2 linked regions of the Prochlorococcus marinus str. NATL2A genome follow. The protein of the gene in region 2 interacts with the protein of the main gene of each other region in a pairwise test. Links are inferred from orthologs where the notes say so. Each region holds a gene or a part of one and is shown on either strand. Other genes may lie near its edges.

What was found. Proteins that work in one complex are often made in the same cells at the same time.
Region 1: the proteins of crtE (region 2) and purT interact in binary tests that used the Escherichia coli proteins (3 or more experiments, as listed by UniProt). The link is inferred for Prochlorococcus marinus str. NATL2A from one-to-one orthologs.

What each region holds. Positions count from the first base shown.
Region 1 is NC_007335.2:1,019,032-1,023,431, forward strand. Bases 1-2,895 are described here. They hold purT (formate-dependent phosphoribosylglycinamide formyltransferase), read right to left. Parts: upstream 2,083-2,895; coding sequence 919-2,082; downstream 1-918. Other genes in these bases: PMN2A_RS10105 (DUF4278 domain-containing protein), read right to left, coding at 1-19; PMN2A_RS05535 (hypothetical protein), read right to left, coding at 669-860; PMN2A_RS05545 (hypothetical protein), read right to left, coding at 2,450-2,704; PMN2A_RS05550 (hypothetical protein), read left to right, coding at 2,826-2,895. In the rest of the region: more of PMN2A_RS05550, read left to right, coding at 2,896-3,041; PMN2A_RS05555 (DUF3804 family protein), read left to right, coding at 3,185-3,577; PMN2A_RS10635 (hypothetical protein), read left to right, coding at 3,692-3,868; PMN2A_RS05560 (chlorophyll a/b-binding protein), read right to left, coding at 4,018-4,143; PMN2A_RS05565 (high light inducible protein), read right to left, coding at 4,143-4,289; PMN2A_RS05570 (high light inducible protein), read right to left, coding at 4,289-4,400. UniProt on the Escherichia coli protein: Involved in the de novo purine biosynthesis. Catalyzes the transfer of formate to 5-phospho-ribosyl-glycinamide (GAR), producing 5-phospho-ribosyl-N-formylglycinamide (FGAR). Formate is provided by PurU via hydrolysis of 10-formyl-tetrahydrofolate.
Region 2 is NC_007335.2:1,174,567-1,180,407, forward strand. Bases 1,828-4,658 are described here. They hold crtE (geranylgeranyl diphosphate synthase CrtE), read right to left. Parts: upstream 3,778-4,658; coding sequence 2,878-3,777; downstream 1,828-2,877. Other genes in these bases: PMN2A_RS06565 (ATP-dependent DNA helicase), read right to left, coding at 1,828-2,369; PMN2A_RS06570 (divergent PAP2 family protein), read right to left, coding at 2,366-2,881; folD (bifunctional methylenetetrahydrofolate dehydrogenase/methenyltetrahydrofolate cyclohydrolase FolD), read right to left, coding at 3,820-4,658. In the rest of the region: PMN2A_RS06560 (cobyrinate a,c-diamide synthase), read left to right, coding at 1-874; more of PMN2A_RS06565, read right to left, coding at 909-1,827; more of folD, read right to left, coding at 4,659-4,731; PMN2A_RS06585 (HDIG domain-containing metalloprotein), read left to right, coding at 4,800-5,841.

The DNA of each region.
Region 1 (4,400 bases), 160 kb from region 2 along the record:
TGTAAGTAAGAACAGTCATTGCTCTTTCCCGTAGTGCCCAAGACCCCGTTCCATGTCTCGAGTCTTACTGCAGCTTTGTTTTCAGCTGAACGTGTATTAAAAATAACAGAAATCTTCCTGAAACGATGTTCCTAGTGATACATAAAACAGTGAATTTTGTAGTATTAACCGAAATAGTTGCATTTCTTACTAGAAAGGAGCCTTGAATCAGGAAGATAAGTTAACTATTTATCCTCCTCTTTTTCTTTCTTAAACTTAAACCAACCTTCCTCCTTGATTCCTCTTTTTACAGAAGTTATTAAAGCACCAAGAAAAAAGGTCCTAAAAAGGCAAAAATGATCAGAGAAAATAACTGCAAAAATCCAGATTTAACATAATCTTGAAAAATCGAATCAAATGATTCCATACCACTTCAAGAAGGTAGACCATTTAGTAACCATACAAACGCCTCATTATTAAGAACCCAATTTCTAAGTACTAATATCACTATTAGATTAATCAAAAGAAGAACGAACAAACGAAGCTTTGGATCCTCAATCCCCATAGATCTATTTTAATTTTGTCTTTTAAGTAACATCAATTAAATAAGTTAACACTCTAGTATCTATAGGAAATTGAATAGGAAACAAAAGAAAGTGTATGAAGTTATCAGTACTATGAATAATTTTTCAATCCAATTTAAACGGCCTACCACCCTTACTTAAATAATCCATATATTTATCAGACTCTCTGAGGTAATAATTCCTGCTTTGCCCTATATATTGAGCTTCAATTAACAGATCAGTAACTTCAGGCCAAAAAGATTCAGGAACCAACTCGAGAGGGTTGATTGCATTAGGATTCCAATTCAACTCAGTCAAAAATAGAAACCAAATCGACTTGCACCTATTGAAATCAGATAAACAACCTGAATTCATATTATTCATTTATGAATTGGACTGATTGCGCTGCATTGTCGGCTTTAATTCTTGCCTCGTCGATTGTTTCAGCCTTTGCTACGGCTACTCCCATTCGACGACCTTCCGTTGAGCTCGGCTTGCCAAACATGAATACATTTGTATTCGATTGGCTTAAGGCTTGCTCAAGTCCCGTAAAAGCAACGTCTGTGGTTTCCATGGAAGCCAAAATCACTCTACTTGCAGAAGCTTCATGGCAAACTATTTCTGGGATTGGGATACCTAAAACAGCTCTAAGGTGTAATTCAAACTCATTTAAATTTTGGCTAATCAAAGTTACTAAGCCTGTGTCATGCGGTCTTGGTGATAGCTCTGAAAAAATCACCTCCTCACCCTTAATAAAAAATTCAACTCCAAACAAACCTACTCCACCAAGATTATCGGTAACACGTTTGGCAATCTGTTGAGCCTTCTCTAAGACACTTTCAGTTAATTCAGCTGGTTGCCAACTACATTGATAATCTCCATTTTTTTGCTCATGTCCTATAGGAGCACAAAATAATGTCTTACCATTAGATTGTCTAATAGTTAATAAAGTAATTTCCAAATCAAAATCAATAAATTCTTCTAATATGATTTTATTTGATTTACCTCTTGATTTTTCAATAGCCAAATTCCAAGCCTGTGCTAAATCATTCTTATTTTTAACTAAGCTTTGCCCTTTACCCGAAGAACTCATGACTGGCTTAATTAATAAAGGATACCCAATCGTCTCTGCATGCAAATCAAGCTCAGATTGATTAACCGCATAACTAAATTTTGCAGTTCTTATATTTAATTCGTTAGAAGCCAAATCTCTAATTTTATCTCTATTCATTGTTATTGCAGTAGCTCTTGAGTTGGGTATTACTGTTATCTTTTGTTCGATTTCCTTTAGTACATCAACTGCAAGAGCCTCAATTTCAGGAATAATAATATCAGGATTACATTTATATATCACTTCTTTTAATTCACTACCGTTATTCATATTAAATACATTAAATTGATCAGCTATTTGCATTGCTGGAGCATCATTGTACCTATCACATGCAATAACATAACAACCTAATCTCTTTGCTGCTATTGCTACCTCTTTCCCCAATTCTCCACTACCTAAAAGCATTATTTTCTTTGGAAAAACATTCATAATTATGTATAGGTCAAAAAAAATATATAAATATAATATCTCTAAAACAGAATCAATTATTAGAAAAAGAAGTAGAAATTAACAAGCACACATGATTGAAGATGAGAAAAAATCCGATATAGGCAATTAACAGAGACACTGAAGTGGCGGGGGAGGGTTTTCTCAGTTCATCAGTGTACTTGACACTTATTGACAACTCAATTGATCAATCGCTGGTTAATTTTTAATTAGTTAAGTTAGCCATTTCAACCACCTCAAATAATATTTTGATTACTACTTCTGAGTATTGCAATGGTGTTGATTGTAGACATTACCTACAACCAATCTGGCAACTATGGAAACGACCTTTAGGACAAACCTAAAAAAATTATTCCTTTTTATAACCGCGTTTTAACCATTTTTCTCTCACTATTTTTGGACTAACAACTGCATATCCAATCCAAACGATCCACCCTAAAAAGAAAGACCACAAAAATAATCCCACTGCAAAATTTGCCAAGGCATGTCCTATTTCACCAACACATAGAAAGAAGATAGGTCCAAAAAGGAAGGCACCTAAAAACACTTTCCAGTTGATAACGACTACTTTGTGGCCGTTAGATGGATTATAAAATTCAGGCATTACTTTAATCTATTGATACAATTTTTACATTAGTCCTATAAAGAGATGATTGGCAGTAAAAGCTCTTTACGAGTGGAGAAAAGTTAGTTAAAAGGAAAGAATAACTTCGACTTACTTAGTAATGGTTGCTATGAAAAAAATTAAAGACTTCCGTGATTTGGAACAGTTCCCAGATTTAAAAGAAGCTCTTGTACCAGCTATTAAGACATTACCCTCCGGATCAATGAATACTAAAGTAGTCATTAGTGAAGGCGAAATTGTAGAAAGAGTGTATAAGACACCAAAAGGTGAAATCATATCTCTATTCCCAAATGATTTTTCGGAAGCTGCTGCCTAAATGTTCTAGTTAAACTCAGTTATTATTTTTGTCACGGTCGGAAGGGTTAATTCTTATTGTTAGTACAACAAGAAAAGATGACCAAAGAATCATCCAATATTGAGCAAATATGTAATCCTAATTTTATTGTATTTAATTGATAAATGTCTTCTAAAGAAGAAATCCTCTCCATACTCGAAGCGTTTGCCTCTACAGAGAGAATGGGATCATTCTTTTTAGACAATGCAACCGCCGACTTTTTGTTTATAAGACCAAGTGGGAATCCCTTAGATGCAAAAGGTTTTGAAAACATGTGGTCCTCAGGAGATCTTGTATTAGAAAGCGCAGAAATCACAAAGGTACACAAATTTGAACTCTTAGGTTCAAATGCTGCAATATGTGTTTTTACACTAGGCTCAAAATTTACTTATAAAGGGACTCAAAATGATGACCTCCCCACAGTTACTTCGATTTTTAAAAAGATTGATGAAAAATGGAAAGTAGCATGGATGCAAAGATCCTCAGGCCAATCAGATATGACTTTATGGAACGAATAATTTATATTTCCTTCTTAATGGTTAAGTATTCGTAAATTCTATTTATATCCTTACGTCTGAAGTAATCATTCAAACATAGAGATAATTTAAAAGAGAAACAGATAATTGTCGTAAATGCAAGAAAAGCCAAATGTTGAAGAGTTAATTGCAGATTCAATGAAATTGCTCTTAGTTAGAGCACAAAAATTACCTCAAAGGGAAAGGTTGGCAATTGCTCAAGAGTTTAGAGAATGGCTAAATGGTAATTGCAAAGTTGAAGATATATTGATTCTAGATACAAGAATCAAATAGAAATAACTACATAAAGTTGATAATCATCAATACTACTTATTTAATTGTTGGGTGTTTATTAACCCAATAATCACTCTAATGCAATTAAAAAGGCCCCTTCCGTAATGACAGAGAAGAGGCCTTTTTTTTATTTGATTTGAAAGGTAGGACTATACAATTCCTGGGATGATCCAGCCTGTAATTCCGTAGTTAATCACAGCCGCAAAGAAGCCCATCATCGCAAGGCGGCCATTCATTTGCTCGGCTGTTTTCCAGTAGTTAGTTTCTTTGTTCATTACACGAAACCTGGAATGATTTGACCTGTTGTTAGATATGCACCAACAAGAGCTAAGCAGCCAATAGATGCAGCTAGGCCATTAAGTCTTTCTGCAATGACTTTAGCTTCTTCTACTCTTGGAGTTTCAGTCGTTTGGTTTTTCATTAAACAACACCTGGGATAAGTTGACCGGTTGTTAGGTAGATACCTGTTAGAAGAACGAATGCCATCATGGCTGGTCTGCCGATGCTTCTTTCTAGGATTGTTTTGTTAGAT
Region 2 (5,841 bases):
GGTTCTTGATCAAATCAATATAAAGTCATTTGGTTCTCTTCCGTTATGCAAAGACTTATATCTTCCAGCAAGGGATTTAGGTTTAGCTCCGGCTCATGAAATTTTAGACTTAGATATTAAAGTTAAAAAGTGGACATCAATAGCCAAAGATTATCTAGATATAGAGAGTTTTAGAAAGCTTTTATTACCTCCAGAATCTAACAACAAAACAGTTAGCTTTTTACCAAAGAAAGAATCAGGCTTTATGCACCCAATAGCTATCGCTGAAGATGAAGCTTTCCATTTCAGGTATCAAGAAACAAAAGAATTATTAGAAGATAACGGAATGCCAACTATTACTTGGAAACCTCTTGAAAACGAACTGATCCCAAAAGAAGCTAGAGGATTAATAATACCTGGAGGTTTCCCTGAGCAACATGCACACCAATTGAGTAATTCAAGAATAAGCCTGAACTCAATAAAGATATTTTCAAAAAAGTATCCTATATACGCTGAATGTGGTGGAATGATGCTTTTAGGTGAAAGTATATTTGATATTGAAGGGAGAGAATATTCAATGGCTGGAATATTACCATTTAAGGCTAAAAAGGGTAATTTAAAAATTGGTTATCGAGAAGCAACAAGTAAAAACAAAAGTCCTATTACCACTCTTGGCAGTAAGTTAATAGGACATGAATTTCATCGCTGGGAAATAATTAATGAACGGTATAATTCAAAAATAAATCCACTATGGGATCTTAAAGGATGGAATATGGAGATTAAAAATGAAGGTTTTTGTAATCATTTAATTCATGCAAGCTGGGTACATCTGCATTGGGCAAGTTCGCCTCTTATTCTAGAAAATTGGAAAAGAAGTGTTATGAATAAGGTCTAAAGCAAATCTATTTGTATAAATAACATTTTACAAATCAATCCATTAATAATTTCTCTAAAAGAGCTTGATTCATCTTGCTTTTATTATCACCAACGATCCATACTCCTTTACTCGCTCTGCTTACAGCAACATATACAAGCCTTCTTCTAAATTCAAGATCTTTCGGCCAAAAGGCATCAGAAGTTATAAACACTTCTCCAAAAGTACTTCCTTGACTCCTGTGTATTGTAAGTACGGAAGCAGGACCTAAAGAGGCGAATGAATCTCTGATAAAAAAGAAAAGTTTCCAAGTCGAGGCACTATTTTTTCGTCCTCTCTCTCTTGCCAAATTGCTCAATTCATTCAAAGAAAGATCCAAATCTTTACGAGCTTTAGAACCTATTTGAGGCATTAACCTCAAAGAAAATTCTTTTTGATCGCAGTTAACTTTAGCTACCTGAGTTTCAATAACTGGTAAAGGGTTTTCAAAATCTTGATGGATTCCTAAAGAGGCCAAGTCAAAACTATTTGGAATAACATCTTCTACCACCATCTCTCTATTGGAACTAATCAAAATATCTGGTTCTTCACCCAGCTCATCCACATTTAAAGACGCATTTACCATTACAGCTTTACGGCTTATTAAAACCTCTCCAGGTAAAACCTGATATTGATCTGCCATCTCACCATGTATAGCTCTTCTTGCATGAGGAACTAAATTATCAACAATACGGTTCGTATAACACAAAATTCTTGCTCTATCGTGATCATCCTCTAAGGAAGATAACCTCAATGCTAATTTAGCTCTTTCAAGCCAACTTGTTCTATCTAATATTCCAACATTACCTTTCTTAGAATTAATAACCTTTACTAATGGTGGTTGCATACAAGGGATTTGCCCGTCTCTAATTACTTTTGCCAATTTCAGAACAGGCCCTTGATGACGAACAACTTCCCTAAGTTCAGTATTTACAGCTCTTTTCATTAAAAAAACTGAGCTAGTACTTTCTCCCACTGGTGGTAGTTGAGCAGGATCGCCAACAAAAACCAAACGAGTCGAATTGCATCTTGCGCATTCAAGAGTTATCTCCAATAATTTGGAATCAATCATTGATGCTTCATCAATTAAAACAAGTCCTAAATTCTCCAAAGAGCTCTCTGTTTGATCTGTTTTTTCACATATTTCTATATCCGCCTGTCTCTTTAACTTAAGTCGAAGCAAACGGTGAATAGTAGAGGGGAACCATGTGGGTTGAATAGATTCATTTTTCAACCCCTCCCTTAGTACACCTACCGCTTTATGAGTTGGTGCAACTACTGTCCAACACAAACCTAACTGATCGACCTTTTTTAATAATTTCATCGATAAATATGTTTTTCCGCTACCTGCAAAGCCTTTCATTACAAAGGGCTTAAAGGAATACGGGGCCTCTAGCCATTCACAGAAAATTTGAAGAGATTTTTCTTGATCCTTAGTTAAAACAACACGATCTTCTTTTGGTTTTACCTCTTTCACAAAGAAACTAATCCAATCATTTGCAAAATATGCAGAGGGGAACCAATGAAAAAAATACCTGGTAAAGCAACAATTGGTCCAAGAATACTTCCTACCAATACCTCAATTTTTGTGTGCCCTAATGATTCTTTCAAAGTAGTTTCTGATGATAATTCGTTGGAATTATCTTTTAAAATTTGATTGACTTTAGCTGCTGTTAAGCCTGCCGACCTTCTTATGCCCGAAGCGTCGTACATCACAATAAAAGCAATTGTTGAAGCCAAAGCAAATACTGGATCATTAAAACCAAGCTGAAGTCCAATTCCTGCAGCAGTTCCTGTTACCAAAGCCGAGTGACTGGAAGGCATACCTCCTGTTTCAATAAGTACTGACGGTCTCCACCGTTGCTTAAAAATTAATTCGAATAATAATTTAGAAAATTGAGCAAGACCACATGCTGCTAACCCCCAAGCCAATACAGCATTATCAAGAATATAAATAAATTGAAATTCGAAAGCTGAATTAAGATTCATCTATCTCTACTTGTAATGTAATCAGCCAATGCAAGAAGAGGTTTTGATTTTTCTGGCCAAGGATCAAGAGCACTTTTTGCTTTAGCTACTAAAAGATCTGCTCTCCTTCTTGATTCATCAAGACCAAGTAATTTGGGGTAAGTAGTCTTATCAGCAATTAAATCCTTTCCTGCCGTTTTTCCCAATACTTCACTACTTGCAGTTACATCAAGAATGTCATCAATTATTTGGAATGCCAATCCAATCCCTCTCGCATAGATACTTAGTGCCTCTAGGAGTTTCTCATCAGCTCCGCCAATCAATGCTCCGCAAGTGACACATGCCTTAAGCAGAGCTCCTGTTTTATGAAGGTGAATGTACTCCAAAGTTTCTAAATCAACTTCTTTCCCTTCACAATCGAGATCAACTACTTGTCCTCCAACAAGCCCAGGAGCCCCTGCCGCTAAAGAAAGCTCACCAATTATTTTCAATAGTCTCTCTGAAGGTATTCCCTCTGTTCGAATTGACACCATCTCAAAAGCTCTGGTCAATAGAGCATCTCCAGCAAGTATGGCCACCGCATCTCCGTAAACCTTGTGATTAGTTGGACGCCCTCGACGAAGATCATCATTATCCATTGAAGGCAGATCATCATGGATAAGAGACATTGTATGAATCATTTCCAGAGCGACTGCTGTTGGCAATGCTTTTTCAAGTTCGCCTCCAGCGAGTTCGCAGGCAGCAAGACAAAGTATTGGTCTCAATCTCTTCCCTCCCGCTAAAAGGGAATAGCGCATAGATTCCCTTAATTTTTCTGGCTTTTCAGGGCCCAGAGACGCATCCAGCGCATCTTCAACGCGAGTTCTAGCTTTCTCTAGATACTCAGCGAAGTCAAAAGAAGCGATTGCTTCCTGCATGCAAAAATTCGATTCTTACCAATTCTCTCAGGACATTGTGATTCATGGAAGTAAATGACTAATAGTTAAAGGTAATCCACAATGTTTCTGCCACCTATCAACAGTATTTGCTAGAAGCATTGTTACTGTCATAGGCCCTACACCGCCTGGGACAGGAGAATAAGCAGCTACTTTATCTTCAATTTCAAATATCTTTACATCTCCACAAAGTTTAGTCTTTTTGAGCTCTTTCATATTTTCTTCATCAGGCGGAAGTCTATGAATGCCTACATCAATAACAACGCAATTCTCACTTACATGATTTTCCCCAATCAAATAGGGCTTGCCAGCTGCTACTACTAGTAAATCTGCCTCCTTTGTCAAAGAAGGTAAATCTTTAGTTTTTGAGTGAGCAATCGTGACAGTGGCATTTGCAGCTTCAAGCATTAAAGCCATTGGCTTACCAACAAGAATACTGCGTCCAACTACAACAGCTCTTTTCCCTTCGATTTTAATTTGATTTCGCTCAAGCAGAGACATAACACCAGCAGGGGTGCATGATCTTGGGCCTTTTTCTCCCTTTATTAATCTTCCTAAGTTCAAAGGATGTAGACCATCAGCATCCTTATCAGGATCAATACTCCTTAACAAGGCGGTCTCATCAAGGTGCGAAGGTAATGGTAGTTGCAATAAAATCCCATCTACGTTCTTTTCTTCATTCAAGCTTTTAATGATTTCTGTAAGTTCCTCCAATGAAATATCTTCTTTTAAATGCTTTGCAAAACTTCTAACACCTATTCGATCGCATGCTTTTTCCTTGTAATTGACATAAACTCCACTGGCAGGATCATCCCCAACCCTAAGAACAGCAAGACCAGGACGACGTTTCGCAACTTCAAGACCAGATTCGATAGCCTGTTGAAGTATGAGTTCAATCTCCTGAGCAAGTTTTTTTCCATCTAAAATTTTTGGCATAAGTAAAATGAATACGATTTCAATTAATCAACGCTCTAAACCTAGCGTCAGAGTAGGTGAGAAACTCTTTGGCTAAATTACCCAGTCCACAAAAAATTTGGAGGATATGGTTAGGGAGTCAATCTCCCAGACGTCCAATACTTCGCTGGTCAGCCACTGACAAGTTAGGTCTACTAATGGTCTGTCTATTAGTAGCAATATTTTCAAGTTATAAGTTACTTGCTGTTCCGGATCTCAAACCTGGAGATATTTCTCAAGTCAATGTAATAGCCCCTAGAGATGCAAAGGTAATAGACACAACGGATTTAAAAGAAAAGAAACAAGACTTAAAAGAAAGTTTTGTACAATCAATAGACAAGAATAAATCAAGTGATTTAGAAAAGACTGTCTCCAAGAAAATCAATATACTTCATACAAAAAAATACAACAATTTTGGAATCGATTTCAATGAATTCAACATAACAAAGCCAGAGAAAGATTGGATATTAAATGTTAAAGATAATGAATGGGAAGAATGGAAAGAAGAGATCAAAAATGTTTCAAAAAAAATGCTTTCTCAGGGAATTATTAATACACTTGCACTTGATCAACTTAATGAAGCCTCTTCACTTCAATTAATAGATTTAGGTGAGAAAGATTCTCCAAATAGAACATTAGGTGCAAAAATATTATCAAGTAGTTTTCATCAAAAAAGTAATTTAAAAGTTGATAAACTAAAAACTAATATATTAATCGAAAATCTAATCAATCAAGAAGGTATAAACACAATAAATGTTAAAGAAGGCAGTATAATATCAAGAAAAGGTAAGCCAATAACTTCACAAGAGTTTGATATCCTAGAACATTTTAATAAAGTAAGTCGAAGTCCTAGGCCCTTAAAGTGGTTAATTACTTTCTCAGAATCCATGGGAAGTTGTGGATTACTTCTTATGATTATGAGAAGAGAAAAGCCTAGACTTCAGGCTAGGCATGGATTACTATCCTTAACTTTATTACTTGTAGTTCAACTAACAAAAGATTGGCTTGGGCCTATAGCAAGTCCAATGCAATTAATATTACCTCCCACTTTGCTTCTTTCTCAAGGGATAGGCACAATAACATCATTGGCTT